Regions from separate parts of the Streptomyces shaanxiensis genome, predicted to be linked through region 3. Evidence: riboswitches for the same ligand, from Rfam matches in the RefSeq annotation. Region 3 holds a riboswitch; each other region holds the start of a gene.
The links. A riboswitch is a leader RNA that binds a small molecule or an ion and turns the genes downstream of it on or off. The one in region 3 is predicted to bind cyclic di-AMP.

Region 1: it holds a riboswitch for cyclic di-AMP, as region 3 does, so the genes downstream of both, ABD932_RS33220 (transglycosylase family protein) here and ABD932_RS16930 (LysM peptidoglycan-binding domain-containing M23 family metallopeptidase) in region 3, are expected to answer to the same signal.
Region 2: it holds a riboswitch for cyclic di-AMP, as region 3 does, so the genes downstream of both, ABD932_RS39800 (C40 family peptidase) here and ABD932_RS16930 (LysM peptidoglycan-binding domain-containing M23 family metallopeptidase) in region 3, are expected to answer to the same signal.

The regions. Positions count from the first base shown of each region.
Region 1 is NZ_BAAAZY010000022.1:77,097-83,800, forward strand. Features, by position in the region: gene ABD932_RS33210 (FtsB family cell division protein) at 1-292, opposite strand, end outside; gene eno (phosphopyruvate hydratase) at 417-1,706, opposite strand; gene ABD932_RS33220 (transglycosylase family protein) at 2,029-2,718, opposite strand; cyclic di-AMP (ydaO/yuaA leader) riboswitch at 2,723-2,915, opposite strand; gene ABD932_RS33225 (transglycosylase family protein) at 3,111-4,160, opposite strand; gene ABD932_RS33230 (cytochrome P450 family protein) at 4,328-5,608, opposite strand; gene ABD932_RS33235 (tetratricopeptide repeat protein) at 5,605-6,704, opposite strand, start outside.
Region 2 is NZ_BAAAZY010000028.1:353,859-360,562, reverse strand. Features, by position in the region: gene ABD932_RS39820 (sugar porter family MFS transporter) at 1-647, opposite strand, end outside; gene ABD932_RS39815 (TIM barrel protein) at 659-1,618, opposite strand; gene ABD932_RS39810 (LacI family DNA-binding transcriptional regulator) at 1,863-2,864, shown strand; gene ABD932_RS39805 (sugar ABC transporter substrate-binding protein) at 2,952-3,956, opposite strand; gene ABD932_RS39800 (C40 family peptidase) at 4,270-5,748, opposite strand; cyclic di-AMP (ydaO/yuaA leader) riboswitch at 5,805-5,980, opposite strand; gene ABD932_RS39795 (NAD-dependent epimerase/dehydratase family protein) at 6,122-6,704, opposite strand, start outside.
Region 3 is NZ_BAAAZY010000010.1:650,443-657,146, reverse strand. Features, by position in the region: gene ABD932_RS16945 (rhamnogalacturonan lyase family protein) at 1-967, opposite strand, end outside; gene ABD932_RS16940 (GDSL-type esterase/lipase family protein) at 967-2,016, opposite strand; gene ABD932_RS16935 (RIFT barrel domain-containing protein) at 2,013-2,534, opposite strand; gene ABD932_RS16930 (LysM peptidoglycan-binding domain-containing M23 family metallopeptidase) at 2,799-3,764, opposite strand; cyclic di-AMP (ydaO/yuaA leader) riboswitch at 3,769-3,934, opposite strand; gene ABD932_RS16925 (alpha-galactosidase) at 4,234-6,321, opposite strand; gene ABD932_RS16920 (tyrosine-protein phosphatase) at 6,502-6,704, shown strand, end outside.

The DNA of each region.
Region 1 (6,704 bases), on a different contig from region 3:
CCTGCCAGCGTGCCTTGGTGTCGCGCAGTTCCTCGACCCGTTCGGCGGCCTCTTCCTTCTGCCGCCGCATGTCCGCGATCTCGGCACGCTGGGAGACGTACTGCCTTATCGGGTAGGCGAGCGCCACGACCATGGAGCAGAGGACCAGCGCGAGCAGCGCGGCGCGTCCGGTGAGCCTGGAGCGCCGGGCCTGCCGCTTGGTCTGGGAGCGGTAGACACGGGCCGCCGTCTGCTCGCCGAGCAACCGGATCCTGGTCGCGGTGGAGAACCGGTCCCGGTCCTTCACGGCCATGTTCCCCGCCTCCCGTTTCACATGCGTACGTCCCCGCACACGGTACGGGACCGAGTACGGGGACGTACGTATGACTGGCTAAGCCTTACCCAGGTGGGGTCAGCGGGGTCAGCCCTTGCTGTGCTCAGTGGTTCGCAGAGCGAAACCGCGGGAAGGCGGAGCGGCCGGCGTACACCGCCGCGTCGTCGAGGATCTCCTCGATGCGCAGCAGCTGGTTGTACTTGGCGACGCGCTCGGAGCGGGCCGGGGCGCCGGTCTTGATCTGGCCGCAGTTGGTGGCGACGGCCAGGTCGGCGATGGTGACGTCCTCGGTCTCGCCGGAGCGGTGGGACATCATGCACTTGAAGCCGCTGCGCTGGGCCAGCTCGACGGCGTCCAGGGTCTCGGTCAGGGAGCCGATCTGGTTGACCTTGACCAGGAGCGCGTTGGCGGCGTTCTCGTCGATGCCGCGGGCCAGGCGCTCGGGGTTGGTGACGAACAGGTCGTCGCCGACGAGCTGGACCTTGTCACCGAGCTTGGCGGTGATGGTCTTCCAGCCCTCCCAGTCGTCCTCGAACAGCGGGTCCTCGATGGAGACGAGCGGGTACGCCTCGACGAGCTCGGCGTAGTACTCGGTCATCTCGGCGGCGGAGCGGGACTTGCCCTCGAAGGTGTAGGAGCCGTCCTTGTAGAACTCGGACGCGGCTACGTCGAGCGCCAGGGCGATCTGCTCGCCGGGGGTGTAACCGGCCTCCTTGATCGCCTCGAGGATGAGGTCGAGGGCCTCGCGGTTGGAGCCGAGGTTCGGGGCGAAGCCGCCCTCGTCGCCGAGGCCGGTGGCCAGGCCCTTGCTCTTCAGGACCTTCTTGAGGGTGTGGTACACCTCGGTGCCCCAGCGCAGCGCCTCGGAGAAGGACTCCGCGCCGATCGGGGCGATCATGAACTCCTGGATGTCCACGTTGGAGTCGGCGTGCGAGCCGCCGTTCAGGATGTTCATCATCGGCACCGGCAGCAGGTGCGCGTTCGGGCCGCCCAGGTAGCGGAAGAGGGGGAGGTCGGAGGCCTCGGAGGCGGCGTGGGCCACGGCGAGGGAGACGCCGAGGATGGCGTTGGCGCCGAGGGAGCCCTTGTTGTCGGTGGCGTCCAGGTCGAACATGGCCTGGTCGATCAGGCGCTGCTCGGTGGCGTCGTAGCCGACGAGCTCCGGGCCGATCTGCTCGATGACGGCGAGGACGGCCTTCTCGACACCCTTGCCCAGGTAGCGGTTGGGGTCACCGTCGCGGAGCTCGATGGCCTCGAAGGCGCCCGTCGAGGCGCCGGACGGAACGGCGGCACGACCCGTGCTGCCGTCGTCGAGGCCAACCTCGACCTCGACCGTGGGGTTGCCTCGGGAGTCCAGGATTTCCCGGGCTACGACGACGTCGATGGACGGCACGAGCATCTCCTTCTTGGGATGTGACGCGGGTACGCAGACCGCGGTGGGTGCTGCGAGATGAGCCTAACCGGCTCCGGGCGATCGGCCAGCGGTCGACCGCTCCGTGAACAGAACCGAGAGCGAATTGTTTCCGAACGGAACAAAAACCCACGGTACACACCGATGCACAACCGCGGGGCGCAAAAGAAAACCCCGCCCCGGTGCGTACGGGGGAACACGCACCGGAGCGGGGAGCCCGTGGGGGACGGGGGTGACCCTCACGAGGTCTTCACTATGAGGTCCACGTATGTGAGGGCGCTGTGGTTCAGCTACCTGCCCGCTGTTACTTCAGGTGCAGCTGCTGACCCGGGTAGATCAGGTCGGCGTCCTCGACGATGTCCTTGTTCAGCTTGAACAGCTTCTCCCAGCCGCCCTTGACGTCGTGCTCGGCGGCGATGGTGCTGAGGGTGTCGCCCTTGGCGACCTTGTACTCGCCGTCACCCTTCTTGACCTTCTTGCCGGTCGGGGTGGTGACGGTCTTGGTCGACTTCTTGGCGGCCGGGCGCTCGGTGGAGCGGGAGGCCGACTGCTGCTCGCTGGAGCGGGTGGTGGTCTCGGTGCTCTGCGAGGAACCGCTCGACGAGGAGCCGGAGTAGGCGGCGCTCGACAGGCCGGTGCCGCAGTGCGGCCAGGCACCCTTGCCCTGGCCCGCGAGGACCTTCTCGGCTATCTGGATCTGCTGGTCCTTGCTGGCCTGGTCGGCGGTGGCGGCGAACTGCGTGCCGCCGTACGCGGCCCAGGTGGAGGCGGAGAACTGCAGACCGCCGTAGTAGCCGTTGCCGGTGTTGATCGACCAGTTGCCGCCCGACTCGCACTGGGCGACGGCGTCCCACTCGGAGGCGGTGGCGGCGGAGGCGCTGCCGGCGGCCATCAGCGGGGCGGCGACGGCGGCGGCACCGGTGACGCCGACGACGGCGATGGCGCGAGCGGCCTTGGACGGACGACGGTGCTTGCCCTTGCTGGAAAACAGCATGGAGAGATCCCCTCACCGACGCCTGCGAGGTGAGCTGTCGGGTTCGGGCCGGTTGAGTTGCCCGGCCGCGCACCGATGGTGTCCAGTGCGCGACTTCACCCCAAGCCGACTCCGGCCGTGCGGCCCCGAAGGGCCTCAACTGCCGGACCCGGCGCAAACCTTGGGTCCCCCGCTCCTGCCTACGGCGCTTGACGCGACGACTGTTCCCGTACGGCCGCTGGCAGGATTCGGCGTTGCGGCAGCCGGGGCTCGTGGTGACGAGCGGTCACGACCGTAGACACGCGATTCGCGGAATGACAAAGACGATCAGGGCTTCTGAGATCTATCTCTCAGCACTTCCAAAACGGACATTCAGGTGTGAAGCAGGACGTGAACTCCCGCTGCTTTTCGCCCTATTCGGCAGGGACTTCCAGGGTCTGACCGGGGAAGATGTGGTTCGCGTCAGCACCGATGTCCTGCTTGTTCGCCTGATACAGCGCACGCCACCCGCCGTCGAGGTCAAGAGAGTCGGCGATGGAGGCGAGAGTGTCGCCCGCGCGGACGGTGTACGAGGCGTGGCGACCGGGGGACTTGACGGCTCCGTCGGCGGTCTCGCTCTCGTCGGCGGTGGCACCGCGATGGCGCCCGGAGCCGGCCGCGGCGTCGACCGCGTCGGCGGCGCCGGTGTCGACGAGGCCCCAGGAGCCCACACCCTGCTCCGAGTTGTCCCGAATGTCGCCTTCGGGGGTCCCTGTCGGGGAACCGTCGGGCGACTGTGAGGCCTCTGTGTCGGATGACGTACCGGACTTGACGGAGCTGTCGGTCGTACCGGAAGAAGAGGGCGAAGAGGAGGAATCCTTGGACGATTCGGACGAATCATCGGCGGAGTCGCTCGACGAGCCGGGGGAATTCGAGGCGGTCGAGGAGTCGTCGGACGCCCCCTCGGACTGCGACGAACCCGACGAGTTGGATGATCCTGCCGATCCGGACGAGCCGGACAATCCAGCCGAATCAAGCAATCCGGAGGATCCCGACACGGCGGACGGGGAGTCCTCCTCGACGCCGGTGTCCAGGTCGACCGAACCGGACTCCTCGGTGAGCCCGCTGAGCAGTCCACAGGTGCGCCAGGCGCCTACGCCCTGGTCCGCGAGGATGTTCTGGGCCACGGCGATCTGCTGGGAGCGGCTCGCCAGGTCGGGGCTCGCGGCATAGTCGAGGCCGCCGTACTCGTCCCAGTCGTCCTGGGTCAGCTGCAGTCCGCCGTAGCGCCCGTTGCCTTCGTCGGCGCTCCAGGAGCCGCCGCTCTCGCACTCGGCCACCTTGTCCCAGACGTTACCTTCGGCGGCGCTCGCGCCCGAGGCGCCGAGCAGCGGGATGGCGATGGCGGAGCCGGTCACTCCGGCCGCGACGAGAAGAGCCGGAGCCTGACGGGGGCGTCGGTGGCGACCGTTCCCGGAGAGCATGCGGGGACCTTTCGCGAGACAGTGGTGACCGCGGCGCGTGAAACCTGGGCGCCGTCGTTGATCCGTGAACGTATAGGCAGACGATCACTTGTCACAAGTTAATGCCGCGCAGATCACGTGAAGATCACAGACTTGAGCGCGTGTCACGTTTGCGGCGGTGGACGTACTCACCCAACAGGGGTGAACTCCACCGGAAGCGTACGCAGTCCGCGCATGATGAGGCCGCCCCGCCAGCGCAACTCGGCCGGGTCGACGGCGAGTTCCAGATCCGGGAGTCGGGTGAGCAGTGTGGCGAGGGCGGTCTGGCCCTCCAGGCGGGCGAGTGGGGCGCCGAGGCAGTAGTGGATGCCGTGGCCGTAGCCGAGGTGCTGGTTGTCGCGGCGGCCGAGGTCGAGGACGTCGGGGTCGGCGAACCGCTCCGGGTCCCGGTCGGCGGCGGCCAGGACGACGAGGACGGGGTCGCCGGGTGCGATGTGCTGCCCGCCGATGGTGAGCGCCTCGGTGGCGAAACGCCAGGTGGCCAGCTCCACGGGGCCGTCGTAGCGCAGGAGTTCCTCGATGCCGGTTTCGAGGAGGGCGGTGTCGTGGGCGGCGAGGGAGGACTGGAGCCGGGCGCGCTGTTCGGGGTGGGTGAGCAGGGCGTAGGTGCCGTTGCCGATGAGGTTGACGGTCGTCTCGAAGCCGGCGAACAGCAGGATGAAGGCCATCGCGGCGGCCTCGTTCTCGGTGAGGTGCTCACCGTGGTCGGAGGCGCGGATGAGGCCGGAGATGAGGTCCTCGCCGGGGGTGGGGGCGTCGGGGAGTGCCTCGCGCTTGCGGTGGATGAGGTCGGCGAGATAGCCGCGCATCTTCTTCACGGACCGCGCGACGCCGCCCCTGGGGCCGCCCTGGTGGCGGATCATCATGCCCGCCCAGTCCCGGAAGTCGTCCTGGTCCTCGCGGGGGACGCCGAGCAGGTCGCAGATGGCGTGGATGGGGAGCGGGAAGGCGAACTCGTGGATGAGATCGGCGCTCCCCTCGGCGGCGAACCGGTCGATGAGCTGGTCGGTGAGCTCCTGCACGCGTGGGGCGAACTCGGCGACCCTGCGGGGCGTGAAGGCCTTGGAGACGAGTCGGCGGAGCCGGGTGTGGTCCGGCGGGTCGATGTTGAGCAGGTGCGTCATCAACTCGGCCTTGCGCTCTCCCGGGATACCGGTCTTGCCCTTGGCGTGCGCGGGTTCGTCGTGGTGGGCCGGGTTCTTGGAGAGACGGCTGTCGGCGAGGGCCTGCTTGGCGTCGACGTAGCGGGTGACCAGCCAGGCCTCCACGCCGCTGGGGAGGCGGGTGCGGTGCACGGGGGCGTGCTCGCGGAGCCAGGCGTAGGCGGGGTAGGGGTCCGTCGCGAACTCCCAGGTGAAGAGTTCGGGGGCCTGGGGGGTAGGGGTCGGGGGGTGGGGCTGGTTGGTCACTCCTTGACGGTATCCGGCGTGTCGGGGATTTCGCCGAGGGCCCCCAGGGCGGCGTAGTGACCCATGTCGGCGGCCTTGCGGTACCAGGCCTTGGCGTCGCCGGCTCTTTCCTGCTTCTCGAGGAGGGCTGCCAGGCGGTAGGCGGCGTAGGCGTCGCCCTTCTCGTAGCCCTTCTCGTACTTCTCCCGGGCCGCGTCCAGTTGGCCCTGCTTTTCCAGGAGGACGCCGCGGTGAGTGCTGTCCAGCGGGTAGGGGCCGGTGTCGTCGAAGTACGTGTCGGCTTCCCCGGCGGTCTGCGGCCCGCGTCGCGCGTCGCTCAAGAGGCCACCCGCACTGGCGTCTCCCGCGGCCACGGCGCGCTCCAGCCACACCTCGGCCGCCTTGCCCGCGTTCTCCAGAAGCAGCCAGGCGCCCATACTGCGGGCGACCTTCGCGTAACCGCGCAGCTCCGCCTCCGAGTAGTGGGAGTGCGCCGCCTCGTAATCCCCGCTGCCGAGGAACAGATCCCCCAGCAGGTGCTCGGCTTCCAGGTTGCCTCCGCCGGCGGCTTTCTCCAGCCACCACTGTGCCTGATCGCGCAAGTGCTTCCCCAGCGCCGTGGCGGCGTCGCCGTTCCCCGACTTGGCGGCCACTTCCAGATAGGGGACGGCGTCGTCCGCATCCCCGCGGTCCAGCAGAAGCTGAGCCAGCTCCCACGCCCCCTCCGGGTGCCCCGCGTCCGCCGCCCGGCGCAGCCACGTCTCGTGCTCGACGCCCTCGCTGCGCAGCGCGAAGGCGAGCGCCACCGTCGGGTCCCCCGCATCGATCCTGGGTTGCAGCGCTGTGCGGGCCGCGTCATATACGGCGTCGCCGTCGAGGTTGCAGTCCTCGTCCTCGTCCCGGGCGGCGTCGAGCAGGGTCCACCACACCTCGTCGGGCACCGGCTCCAGGTCGTCCGACCGCAGCGCCTCGGTGACCAGCGCCCCGTAAGCCCGCCAGGTGCCGTCCTCCTCGCCCGCCACGAGCAACCCCGACGCGCCGAACATCGGTGCCGTCGCCCAGGCCAGGGCGTCCTCGAACGACTCCCGGTCCTCCGCCCGGTACTGCTCCTGGACCC
Region 2 (6,704 bases), on a different contig from region 3:
GAGGCGAGCCAGCGCGGGCTCTCCGGCATGACGAGCATGCCGAACCACAGCACCACGGCCGGGAGGGTGGCGATCACCAGCATCCAGCGCCACACCCCGCCGGACTCACCGCCCACCCGGGCGATGATCGCGTTGGAGGTGAACGCCAGCAACTGGCCGCTGACGATCATGAGTTCGTTACGGGTGACCAGTGCGCCGCGCCGCTCGGCGGGGGAGACCTCCGCGAGGTAGACCGGCACGGTCACCGAGGCACCGCCCACCGCGAGGCCGAGCACGAACCGGGCGACGACCATCACGGCGGTCGTCGGCGCCAGCGTGCAGCCGAGCGCGCCGACGAAGAACAGCACCGCGAGGGCGAGGATCGTACGGCGCCGGCCGCGGGCGTCCGACATCCGCCCGCCGACCACCGCGCCGAGCGCGGCACCCAGCAGCAGCGAGCTGGTGACCATGCCCTCGGTGACGGCGGTCAGACCGAGGTCTTCGGTCATGTAGGGCAGGGCGCCGTTGATGACGCCGGTGTCGTAGCCGAAGAGCAGTCCGCCGAACGTGGCGATGACCGTGATGAGCCGCAGCCTGCGGCACACCGCGGGCGGGGCGTCGTCCGTGCCGGTGGTGGGGGCCTGTGTCGCGTCGTCCCTGACGTCCATGCGCCGCCTCCTCACCGGTCGGGAGTCGTGAGACTCGGACGGCGGGTCCCGGCCAGGCCGCAGCCGGCCAGGTGCTCACGGGTGCTGACCGCGATGGGCAGCGGCACCTCGGGCGCGCACGGGTACAGGTCCTGCTCGACGATGACGAACAACTCGGCGTCGAGCCGGGAGAGTTCGGCGACGACGTCGGCGGGCTTCGGTACCCCGGCGGGCGGCGACACGCACACACCGCGCTTGACGGCCTCGCCGAAGGAGAGGTTCTCGGTGGCCACCTGGGCGAGGATCTCGGGGTCCATCTGCTTGATGTGGACGTACCCGACGCGTTCGCCGAAGCGGCGGATCAGGTCGAGGTTGTCGCCGCCGCCGTAGGCGACGTGGCCGGTGTCCAGGCAGAGGTTGGTCCAGCGGGAGTCGGACTCGTTCAGCAGCCGCTCGATCTCCGGCTGGGTCTGGATGTGGCTGTCGGCGTGCGGATGGATGACCAGCCGTACGTCGTACTCGTCCAGGAGCAGCCTGCCGAGCCGGTCGGCGGACATGCCGAAGCCCGCCCACTGCTCGGCGGTCAGCTCGGGGGACTCGGTGAACGCGCCGGTCTTCTCGTCCCGGTACATGGGCGGGATGAGGACGAGGTGGTGTGCGCCCGCGGCGGCGGTCAGCGTGGCGACCTGGCGGACGTGGGCGAGCATCTCGTCCCAGGCCTCGGGGCGGTGCAGCGCGCCGAACGCGGTGCCGCCGGAGACCTTGAGGCCGCGCACGGCGAGCTCCTCGGCGAGGACGGCCGGGTCGGTGGGGAGGTAGCCGTACGGGCCGAGCTCCAGCCATGTGTACCCGGCCGCGGCGAGCTCGTCGAGGAAGCGGGTGTACGGGACCTGCTGGTCGTCCTCGGGGAACCAGACGCCCCAGGAGTCGGGGGCCGAGCCCAGGCAGAGATTGCCCGCGGTGGTGCGGAGCGAGGTTGGCGCCGTTGCCATGACGGGTCCTTCGGGGAGGGGACGGAAGCCACTGGACGATTGTGCTGTCGCGCTCTACTAGAGCGCTCTAGTCCGAGTACGATGACCCTGGTCCAAATGTCATGTCAATAGCTTGTTGCCGGGAGATTGCGAGACCCGGCCGCGGATCTTCGCGATCCGGCAGGCGTTTTCGCGATCCGGCTAAGGTGAGCGGCGTCGAAAGGTGGGTGCACAGGTGGACGGATCGGGCAGGCAGCGGCCCACGATGGCGGATGTCGCCGAGAAGGCGGGCGTGTCCCGGGCGCTCGTCTCGATCGTCTTCCGCGACCAGCCGGGGGCGAGCCAGGAGACCCGTGAGCGGGTCCTGCGCGTCGCCGACGAGATCGGCTACCGGCCCGACAACGCGGCCCGGCTGCTCGCGCGCGGGCGCAGCCGCACGCTCGGCGTGATGTTCATCGTCCAGCAGACCTTCCACACCGACCTCATCGAGGGCATCTATCCGGAGGCCGAACGGCTCGGCTACGACGTCCTGCTCTCCGGCACCACTCCGGGCCGTGGCGAGGCCAAGGCGATCGAGGCGCTGCTCAGCCACCGCTGCGAGGGGCTGATCCTGCTCGCCCCTGACGCCGACCCGGGCTACCTCGACGAACTCGGCCACCGTGCCGCGACCGTCTCGGTCGCCCGCCGCGCCCCGGGTGCCCACGTGGACTTCGTGCACAGCGCCGAGGGCAAGGGCGTACGGCAGGCCATGGACCACCTCGTGGAGCTGGGCCACCGCCGGATCGTGCACATCGACGGCGGGCGCGGCCCCGGCTCGGCCGAGCGGCGGCGCGCGTACCGGGCCGCGATGCGTCGACACGGTCTGGAGTCCGAGGCGCGGGTGATCCCCGGCGCCCACACCGAGGAGTCGGGCATCGAGACCGGGCTGCTGCTCCTCGCCGAGCGCGACCGGGGACTGCCCCTGCCCACCGCCGTCCTGGCGGGCAACGACCGTTGCGCCATGGGTCTGTTGATGTCCCTGACCCGCGCGGGCGTCGAGGTCCCACGCGACCTGTCGGTGATCGGCTACGACGACAGCCACCTCTCCCACCTGATGCCGATCGGCCTGACGACGGTCCGTCAGGACGCGCTGCTGATGGCCGAGAACGCGGTGCGGTTCGCCGTGGAGCGGCTGGAGAACCGGGAACTGGAGCCGCGCGAGGCCGTGTTGGACCCGAAGCTCGTCGTCCGGGGCACGAGCGGACCGGCCCCGAAGGAGCCGGCCTGAGAGCCTGGGCGCAGGCTCTGAGAGAGCGGTGAGGCGGGGCCGGCCGTGCCCCGTCGCGGTCACGGCCGGCCCCGCCCGTTCTGGGGGTTACCGCGTTCCCTTGGCGGCGAACTCGGCGACAGCGTCGACGTTGTCCTTGGTGATGAACGCGGGTCCGGTCAGCACCGGCGCGGTGCCGCCGCCGCTGAAGTTGCCGTTGGTCTTGTACAGCCACAGCGAGTCGACGGAGAGGTAGCCCTGGAGGTAGGGCTGCTGGTCGACGGCGAACTCGACCTTGCCGTCCTGGACGGCGGTGACGAGCTCCTTGTTGAGGTCGAAGGTGGCGATCTTGGCCTTGCTTCCGGCGTCGGACACCGACTGCACGGCGGTCAGGGCGAAGGGTGCGCCGAGGGTGACCACCTGGTCGATGGAGGAGTCCTGCTGGAGCTTGGCGGTGATCGTCGACTTCACGGACGGCATGTCGGTGCCGTTGACGTAGAGGGTGTCGGTGGTGCCCTTGAAGCCCTTCTTCAGACCGGCGCAGCGGGCCTCGAGGGCGACGTGGCCCTGTTCCTGGATGACGCACAGGGCGTGCTTGGCGCCGCTCTCGCCCAGCCGCTCGCCGAAGGCCTGGCCGGCGATGTTCTCGTCCTGCCCGAAGTACTGGAGCATGCCGAGGTCTTTCCAGTCGTCCAGGCCGGAGTTGAAGCCGACGACCGGGATGCCGGCGGCGGTGGCCTTGGCGACGACGGCCTTCATGGCGCTGGGCTTGGCCGCGGTCAGCGCGATGCCGTCGACTTTCTGGTCGATGGCGTTCTGCACCAGGTTGGCCTGGTTGCCGGCGCTGGGGTCGCTGGAGTAGACGAGCTTGATGTTGTCCTTGGCGGCGGCGGCCTCGGCGCCCTTGCGGATCAGGTCCCAGAAGGTGTCGCCGGGGGCGGCGTGAGTGATCATGGCCACGGTCATCCGGGGCGTGGTGGCCTTGCCCGCCGAGGCGTCCGCGGCGCCTTCCTCGGAGTCCTTGCCGCCGGAGCTGCTGGAGCAGCCCGCGGCGAACAGGACGCCGGCCACGGCGGTGGCGGTCAGAGCGGCGGCTCGGTGGTGTCTGCGCATGTCCCATGCACCTCGCTGTGCTGATCAGGGCGGGTTTTCAGGTGGGGGGAGGGTCACGGGTCACCGCCCGTCGGATACGGCTGGAGCGCGTTACTAGCGCGCTCTAGTGGCACGTACTATGCGGTCGCCCGGAGGCGGGTGTCAATGGGCTTGTCAGGACGTATCGACAAAGCCGAGGTGGAGGGGGCGTCGCGGTGGGCGTGGCGATCGGCGTCGAGGTCCGCTTCACCGGCGGGGAAACGCGAAGCCGCCCCGCCTCTCGGAGGCGGGGCGGCGGACGACCGACGCTTCGGGAAGGGTGCGCTCCGACCGGTCAGGCCGGGCGTATCACGCTGTGGATCGCCGACTCGCCGGCGTGGTCGATCGGCTCCTCGCGTATGACCCGTCCCGGACCGGGGGCGTGGATCATCATGCCGTTTCCGGAGTAGATGCCGACGTGGCCGACGTGGAAGAGGACCAGGTCGCCGGGCTCGGCATAGGTGAGGGCGATGCCCCGGCCCGCGGTCGCCTGTTCCTGCGGGGTGCGGGGGAGTGTGATGCCGGCGGCCCTCCAGGCGGCCTGGGCGAGGCCCCCGCCGTCGTACGCGTCCGGGCCTGTCGTCCCCCACACGCAGGGCTTGCCGATCTGGGCGCGGGCGAAGTCCAGTGCCCGCATGGCTCGGGTGTCCTGGGGGGCGGTGGTGGCGGTGGTGGCTGTGACGGTGGTGAGGGCGGTGCTCGTGTCGAAGGGCTGACTGGTGGCGTAGGTCTGGCCGGTGTCGAGGGACTGGCCGGTGGTGTAGGGCTGGCCGGTGCCGAGGGCCTGGCCAGTGGTGTAGGTCTGGCCGGTGTCCAGGACCTGACTCGCGGCGGTGCTCTGGTCGGTGGCGGCCGCGGAAGGGGCGTAGGCGGGCTGAACTGCCGTGCCGGACCAGGCTGTTGTGCCCGCCGGGACCGGGGTCAGGTCGGATGCGCCGAGGTCCTGCAGTGCCTGCCACTGTGTCTCGGCCGAGGGCTGGACCGGGGCCGGTGTGGCGCTCCAGGTGTCGGCGGCCGGGGCCTGGCCCAACGGGGCCTCGAGGGGCGTGAGTTCCATGCTCTGCCGCACCGTGTACGCGGACAGCAACTCGCGGGCGCGGTCGAGCTTGCGCTGGTTCTGCTCCTTGGTCGTCCGGAGGGGGGACCGCTGAGGGTCGGCCGTCGGGGCGGGCAGGGCAGGCGGTGCCTCGGGGGCGGGAGGCAGGGCGGCGATCGGGCCCGCGGTCAGCTCCGCCATGGGAGCCGTTCCAGTGGCCCCGGCTGCCGGGAGCTCGGCGACGGGTGCGGCGGGCAGCTCCAGGGCTGCGCGGCCGGACGGCTCCCGTCCCAGTTCGGTGAGGCCCTCCAGCGCGCGCTCCGCCGAGCGGGCGGGCCGTGTCCCGGTGGGACGGTCCGGCATTCTGTCCCTCGGCAACGCGGCCGGGACGGTCGGGCCAAGCTTCGAGCGGGCGACGTCGAACCACTGCCGGGCGACATTGTCGAGTGCGGGGTCGCTGCGCCTGCTCTCCTCGCTCCGGCCACTGCCGGCCTCGCCGACGGGCCTGCGTCCGGCGTCCGTGGGCCGGTCGGCGCGCTTGCGCGGTCCTGTCGCCGCGGCGCGCGTGGCGTTGAAGGTGCCGGTGTCGGACTCGGCCTGGTCGTACAGGGAGCTGACCCGTCGACTGACCTCCTCGCGGCTCGGGGCCTCGTCTCCTGCGGAGGGGGCGGCGTTGGCCGTCTGGGCGAGCAGGGCCACAGAGGTGAGAGCCGCCGACGCGAGTGCGGAATTGCGCATGCCGGGGAGGCTCAAAGCCCCCGGACGCGCGGTGCGTTCCGGCGCCATGGGCGACGTACTCCTTCCGTGATCCGCCTACCGAGTTAGCTGACGGGTTCGGGCGGTCGTTTCCGGAAGGTGTGCCCTACGGCCCTTGCCCCGAAGGGTAGTTGGGCCGATTCACCCCAAGTTTCGGTTGGGTCCCCGGCTCCAGCGGCCCCTGGGGACCTACCGGACTCGGCGGAGGCCGCACGTCCCGACGGGGTTCGCCGGAGGTCGTCGTGCTGCCTAGGCGTAACCTAGCCAACTTGTGTGACTCACGTGAAGGTTGACGTGTGAAATGTCCGATACGTTTTTGTGACCTTCGACGCTCGGGGCGGACCGGCGGCCGAATTCACTTCGCGGCGCGTTGGCTCCGCCACGCCGCGTAATGATCGAGGACCGTCTGCTCGATCGGGCGGTAGCTGATGCCGAGTTCGCTCACGCTCCGGCTGTTGTCCACCCGGAAGCGGATGCCGAGGTGCCCCCGGATGTAGTCCTGGGTGAGTCCGAAGGCCGGGCCCAGGACGCGCACCGGCCAGTGCGGGAGTGCGGAACGCGGTAGGCGGAGGTCGCGGGGGTGGCGGGTCCGGAGGATGCGGGCCATCTCGTGGAAGGACGTCATGGTCGGGGCGGCGAGGATGTAACGGCCCTTCGCGTCCGGGTTCTCCGCGGCGGCGATGTGCGCCTCGGCCACCTCGCGGACGTCCACCGTGGTGAAGCTGAAGTCCGGGGCACCGTAGAAGAAGTAGCCCTTGAACAGCTCCTCCAGCAGGAACAGACTGCCGGACTCCGAGGCGGGGGTGAGGGAAGGGCCGAGGATCAGGCCGGGGTTGACCGTCACCAGCCGCCAGCGGCCCTGGGCGGCCTCGGCGTCCCAGGCCGCGCGCTCCGCGACCGTCTTGGCGTAGTGGTAGGGGTTGTTCTCCACCGTGCTG
Region 3 (6,704 bases):
ACTGGAAGAGGATCCGGAAGGCGCCCCGCCTGGCGCCGACCCGGGTGACCAACTTGGTGACGAGGCTGGGGCGTTCGCCGTCGAGGTAGGCGATGCCGAAGTGGCCGCCGGAGGGGCCGTCGGGGACGAAGTCGTCGGGGACGGGCTGCCGGGTGCGCTCGGTGCCGGTCGCGCCGTCGATGACCGAGACGAACTGGTTCGCGGGCGAGGCCGCGGTGACCTTCGAGCCGTCCGCGAAGGTCGTGCCGTCGGCCGTGTGCACCAGCACCTCGGCCCTCCCGTCACTGTCGAGGTCGTAGACGGTGACGTTGTCGTCGTTGCGGTAGCCGCCGATCGCCGTCGAACCGCTGATCGCGGCGGGTGCTGGGTCGTTGGCGCCGTTTCCGCCGGCCTGGGTGTACGAGCCGGGGCCGAGGTCGACGCGCCACAGCCGGTCGCCGGTGAGGGTGTACGCCTCCAGCAGGTCGGGCCTGTCACGGGTCTGGGAGAGACGGCTGACGACGAGTTCGTAGCGTCCGTCGCCGTCGAGGTCGCCGGGCCAGGCGTGCTGCACGGTGTAGCCGTCGGCGGTGGCGAGCGGGATCTCGGCGTAGCCTCGCGAGAAGTCGAGTGCGGCCGAACTCGCCTTTTGTTCATGCCCGTTGACCACAGCACGTACCGAATACGTCCCCTTGCCACGGGTGTTGTCCTGGTACGTCGTCGAGTTGATGACCGGAGCCCGGTTCAGCCGGCGGCCGTTCTTGTACACGTTGAAGGCGATGGCGCTGCCGTGCCGCGCGTACTCGGTGCCGAGCAGGCGCCAGCTGAGGAAGGTGCCTTCGCCGGAGGGTACGGCGACCAGTCCGCGGTCGAGGTTCTCCGAGATGCGGCCCGGTTCGGCGGCGTGACCGGCGGGCGCGGAGAACAGCCCGGCCAGCAGGGCGGCCGCGGCGACGGCGCCGATTCTTGGGCGTCGGTTGGCGTGCACTAGAGCTCCTTTGTGATGAGGGCGATCAGTCGGTCGGCCGCCTTGCGGTGGCCCTGGGCGCTGGGGTGGACGGTTCCGTTGAAGTCCCCGTCCGACAGGGAGAGCCAGTCGGACGTGTCGACGAACTCGACACGTCGGTCCGCGAGTTCGTCCACGACGGCGGCGATGTCGTCGGCGTGCGTGCCGTCGAAGGGGCGCAGCGCGAGAATGCGGGCGCGCGGTGCGGCGGACCGCAGCCTGCCGAGGTAGGCGCGGTAGGCGGCACGGAACTCGGCCGGGCCGTACGCCGCGTCGTTGGTGCCCTGGTTGACGACGATGACGTCGGCCCGGCGGTCCGGGTCCGCACTGGAGCCCGCGTAGTTCCAGCCGTACGCGTCCTGCGCGGCCGGCACGCCGCCGTTGCCGGTCTGGATCACGCCCTGCCGGCCGAAGCCGACCTGGGTGAGCGAGGCGTGCAGGGCGTCGGCGACGAGGGTGGGGTAGGCGGCCGTACCGTCGGCGCAGTCGGAGGTGTTGACCTCGCACAGGGCCAGGACGCCCTGGGTGATGGAGTCGCCGTAGAACGCCAACTGCCTCACATACCGGGCATGTTGGGGCAGGACCCGGCCCCGGATGCCGGTGAGCACGACGCCGGTCTCCAGCGGTGGCGTCCACCGGTTGGCCCGGGAGAAGACGTCCTTCACGGACAGCTCTGCCGTGTGCGGCCCCCGACCGGTCGCCTCGATCGCGATGACATTGCGGTCGACGGCGTACAGCCGCTTCGGACCTCCGTCGACCGAGACGTAGATCTGCGCGGGCACGGTGATCGACGAGACGTCGAACAGGGCGTGGGCCGTGTCGCCGCTGAAGCGGAAGGTCAGCCGGGAACCGGAGTTGACGGTGGTGGCGGCATCGGGGGTCCGGCCCCAGTGGCCCTCGTAGGCGAGGCGTCCGTCATCCGGCCGTACGATGTTCGAGTCGCCGGACGCCATGACGGGCTGTACACCACCGCCGACGGGCCCCGTGATCACCGCCGCGGTAAGCGCCGCGGTCAGGAACGTACGTCTCATGACGGGATCCGGTCTCCGATCAGGGCGAGGTTCTGGATCGCCGCGAGCGCCCACTGGGCCGAGGAGTTGGCGCGTGGCGAGCGTCGTGTCGTCCTTGTGGACGCCTCGACGCGTCCGGCGAAGCGCGTTACGGCCACCTTCCGCGCCGGGGCGGCGGGGGTGCCCGCGGTGAGCCGGTACGTGGCGGACTTCGACGCATCCGGCGCGATCGCGTGCGCCGTCCACTTCACCGAGCCGTCGGGCCGGTTGCCGGTGCCCCAGGTCTGCACGGGCACGTCGTCGTCGCCGTCCGCGCTTGCGAGCCGGAACTGCTGCTCGGGCCGGTGTGCGCCACGGGACCAGGGCACGCCCCAGGTGGCGTCCGCGTGAGCGTCGAGGGTGGAGCCCTCCAGCCACTGAAGTTCGGTGGCGTCACCGTCCGCCGCCGTGGCGGGGCGGGACAGGGCCCGGGAGAACTGGGCGGCGGCGGCCGCGACTGCGGCGCCCTTGATGACGGCGCGTCGGTCGACGCCGGGCACGGGGACCTCCGTGGGCCGTGGAAGGCAGCATGGAAAGCGCTTGCGGCGGTACGGAGATCACTGTGTCCTCACTCTCCCCTCCCTGTCGATGCCCGGGGCACGCCTGCCACAAGACCGCAATGCAGCGATCATGAACGGTGCCGAGGTCGGCGGCCTCCAGTCGCGGATCACCGCCGGCCGGCGGAGCCGAACACACCGAAGGCCGGACCCGGGGATCGGGGTCCGGCCTTCGGTTGCGTGTCAGGCGAGGTGGTGAGTGGGGGGTCAGCCGATGGCGACGCCCTTGGAGCGGAGGTAGGCGACCGGGTCGACGTCCGAGCCGTAGTCCGGCGTGGTGCGGATCTCGAAGTGCAGGTGCGGGCCGGTCACGTTGCCGGTCGCGCCGGAGAGGCCGATCTGCTGGCCCGCGGTCACGGTCTGGCCGGCCGAGACGGAGAGCGACGACAGGTGGGCGTACTGGGCGTAGTAGCCGTCGGCGAGCTGGATGACGACCTGGTTGCCGTACGCCCCGCCCCAGCCGGCGGAGACGACGGTGCCCGCGCCGACCGCCTTCAGCGAGGTGCCGGTCGCGGCGGAGAAGTCGACGCCGGTGTGGTAGCCGCTGGACCACATGCTGCCCGCCACCTTGTACGCGGTGCCGACGGCGGACGTGGCCAGGGGGGCGCTGAAGCCACTGGCGGTGCTGGTGGTCTCGGCGCTCCGAGCGGCCTTGGTCGTCTTCGCCGCGGAGGACTTCGAGGCGGACGAGTCCGACGACTTCGGGGCCGAAGAGGAGGAAGAAGGCGAGGAAGACGTGGAAGCGGACGGCGACTTGGGAGCGCTCGCCGTGGCCTTCTTGCCGCCGATCGAGAGCTTCAGACCGGGGTGGATCAGGGACGGATCCGCACCGACGGCCTCACGGTTGTCGGCGTAGAGCTTCTTCCAGCCGCCGCTGACGTTCTGCTCGTCCGCGATCTTCGAAAGGTAGTCGCCGACCTTCACCGAATAGGTCTGCACACCCGCCTTCCGGTCCGCGTCCTTCTTCTCGGCAGCCTTCTTCTCGGCCACCTTCTTGTCGGCGACCGGAAGAGTCTGAACGGCCTTTTCCGAAACGGACTGCGCGGGAGCCGCGTGGGCGCCGGTGGCTCCGATCAGCGGGAGAGCGAGCGCGGCGCCGCCGGTTCCGGCGACGGCGATGGAGCGGGCGAAGCGCGGGGACTTCGGACGGCGGTGCTTACCCTTCGCGGGCATGGCGAATTCCTCTCCGGCGCCTGCGAGGTGAGCTGTCGGGTGCGGGCTGGAGATGCCCGGCCGCGTCGAAACGCGACTTGACCCCAAGCCGTTCCGGAGACCGGAACAGGCGGTTGTACCTGTGGGTCCCCCGCTCCTGCCGTACACGGGTGAGTTAGCGCGGGATCCGGTCGGCGGCAGGATTAGGCGTCCGTCCGGATTGGTGGCGAACGTAAGCGAGGAAGACGCACGGGAACAAGTGAGAGGTTCCGTCCGAATGCGTTCCTGTTGATCCCTTGTGGGAATTCTCGGTCACACTGCGTAAATTATGGGCACGCCACCCGGCTCAAAACCCCTTGAAAAGCGCGTGAATTACGTGAACATGACGGGCGACGCACGGTCACGAATATGACGCTCCTCACGTGACACTGCTCCAGCTCCCCTTACTCCAGAGCGAGTTGGAATGAAGGCGCTAATTCGGACAGAACGCCTAGATGCGACGCAGTCGGATAACTGTCGCATCGAGGTCGCCACGCAGACCGATAAGTAGTCCGTGATGCAGCAATACGGCCCCTCGGTGAACTTCGCCCGTTTCGCGGCATTCATACGATGCTGTCGGGTCGAGTCCGCGAAGCCGCAGCGCCGGCACGGCCTCGCCGTAGCTCTGCGACTGGAGCCAGGCGAGGACGACCGTCTCGTCGCCGCGCACGTACTGCACGGCACTCAGGCCGCCCCGCGGGGGCCGCAGCCGGTAGAGGTCCCCGCGCTGCACGACGGGACGGATCTCCTTGTAGAGCTCCACCCACTCCCGCGCCTCGGTGAGCTCCCCCTCGGTCCACCGGGTGAGGTCGCCGCCGACGCCGAGCACCCCGGCCATGGCGCTCACGAACCGGAACCGAAGCGAGCTGACCCGGCCGTTGAGCTGGTTGTTCGGGCTGTCGGTGACCCATGCGGCCATGACCCGCGCCGGATGGATCTGGCTGAAGCCGTGCTGGATGGCGAGCCGGTCGAGCGGGTCGGTGTTGTCGGAGGTCCACACCTGGTCGGTACGACTCAGCACACCCAGGTCGATCCGGCCGCCACCGCCCGAGCAGGACTCGAAGGCGACTCCCGGGTGGGCGTCCCGCAGCCGGTCCAAGAGGGCGTAGAAGGTATGCACATGGTCGACCCAGAGCCGCTGCGGGTACGCCTCGCCGGGCCAGCCGGCGTCACTGAAGCAGCGATTGAAGTCCCACTTCACGTAGTCGATCGGGGCACTGGAGAGGAGTCCGTCGAGCTGGTTCCAGAGGTACTCCTGGACGTCCTCGCGGGCGATGTTCAGTACGAGCTGATTGCGGAACTCTGTCCTCTTTCGTCCTTCTTGGTGCTGCACCCAGTCCGGATGGGCGCGATACAGCTCACTGTCCGGATTGACCATTTCCGGCTCGACCCAGATGCCGAACTGCATACCGAGGGCGTGCACGTAGTCGGCGAGGGGCTTGAGGCCGTTCGGGAAGCGGTCGGGGTTGGGCGTCCAGTCGCCGAGCCCGGCGCGGTCGCTGGTGCGCGCCCCGAACCAGCCGTCGTCGACGACGAACAGCTCGACGCCGATGGCCGCGGCCCGCCGGGCGAGGGTGCCCTGCTGCTCCTCGGAGATGTCGAACTCGGTCGCCTCCCAGGAGTTGAAGAGCACAGGCCGGTCCCGATCGGCGTCCGGGATCACATGCGCACGCTGGTAGGCGTGCCAGGCACGGCTCGCGCCCCCGAAGCCGCCGTCGCTCCACAGCCCGGCGAAGACGGGCGTCACGAACGACTCCCCCGCCGCCAGCCGCAGCAGACCCGACTCGTCGTACCCGACCCCACCGGTGATCTGCACGCGCGCGTCCGGCAGTTGGGCCACCGCGATCCGCCAGGACCCCGACCAGGCGAGGGCGCAGCCGTACACCTCGCCGCGCTCCTCGGTGGCATCGGTGTCGAGCGCGACCCATGGCAGGAGAGGGTGCCCGGTGTGGCCGCGGCGGCTGCCGATGACCTTCTCACCGTAGGTGAGGGAGGACTGCGTCAGCCGGGACTCCGCGGCCCAGCGTCCATGCAGCTGCGACAGCCGCCAGTCCTCGCGGTCGGGCAGGGTCCAGGTCGCGGAGTCGGCGCGCAGCAGCTCCAGGTCGGGCCCCTGGTTGTCCAGGGTCACCCAGCGCTCCACGACATCGCCGCGCATCCGGTAGTGCAGCGTGACACCCAGCCCGCCGTCCCGGAACCGCAGCCGCAGCTCCTCACCCTCGGCGCCCCCGGCCCCGTATGTCTCGTACGTCTCGAAGGTCCACTCGGTGCCGCGCCGCTCGTCGGTGCGCACGGACAGGGCAGGCCGCACGAACCGGGGGCCGCCCTCGACCGGGTACTCCTCGTGACCGTCGAGCTGCGACTCGAAGCCCCGGTACTCCGGCAGCGGGCGCGCGGCCAGCTCCTCGGCGTCGGCGAGCGCGATCCGCGGGCCCCAGTGGAGGTGCAGCAGCTCGTCGGCCTCCGTCAGATGGAGGGCGTAACTACTGGTGGGCCCGGAAAGAACCCAGGTGCGTCCACGGTCGGAGATCTCCAGCATCAGGCCCTCACAGATTCGAACAGGTCCACTCAAGCACCAACATCATCAAGGGCCGGGAGCCTCCGATGCAACGCCTGTGGATAACTCATTGCCCCAGGTATCCATGTCGTATGGTCGAGAGCGCACCCCGTCGGCCGCACCGCCGAGCCGCGTCGGCGGGGCCGACTGGGAGGAGCCCCCGTGACGCAGCAGATCCCGTCGACCGAGCCCGAGCTGGCCGGAGTCCGTAACTTCCGCGACGTGGGCGGCCTGCCGACCGTGGACGGACGGCGGGTGCGGTACGGAGTGCTGTTCCGCAGTGGCCACCTCGCGCACGCGACCGAGGAGGACGCCACCTTCCTCGGCTCCCTGGGCCTGCACACGATCTTCGACTTCCGCAACGC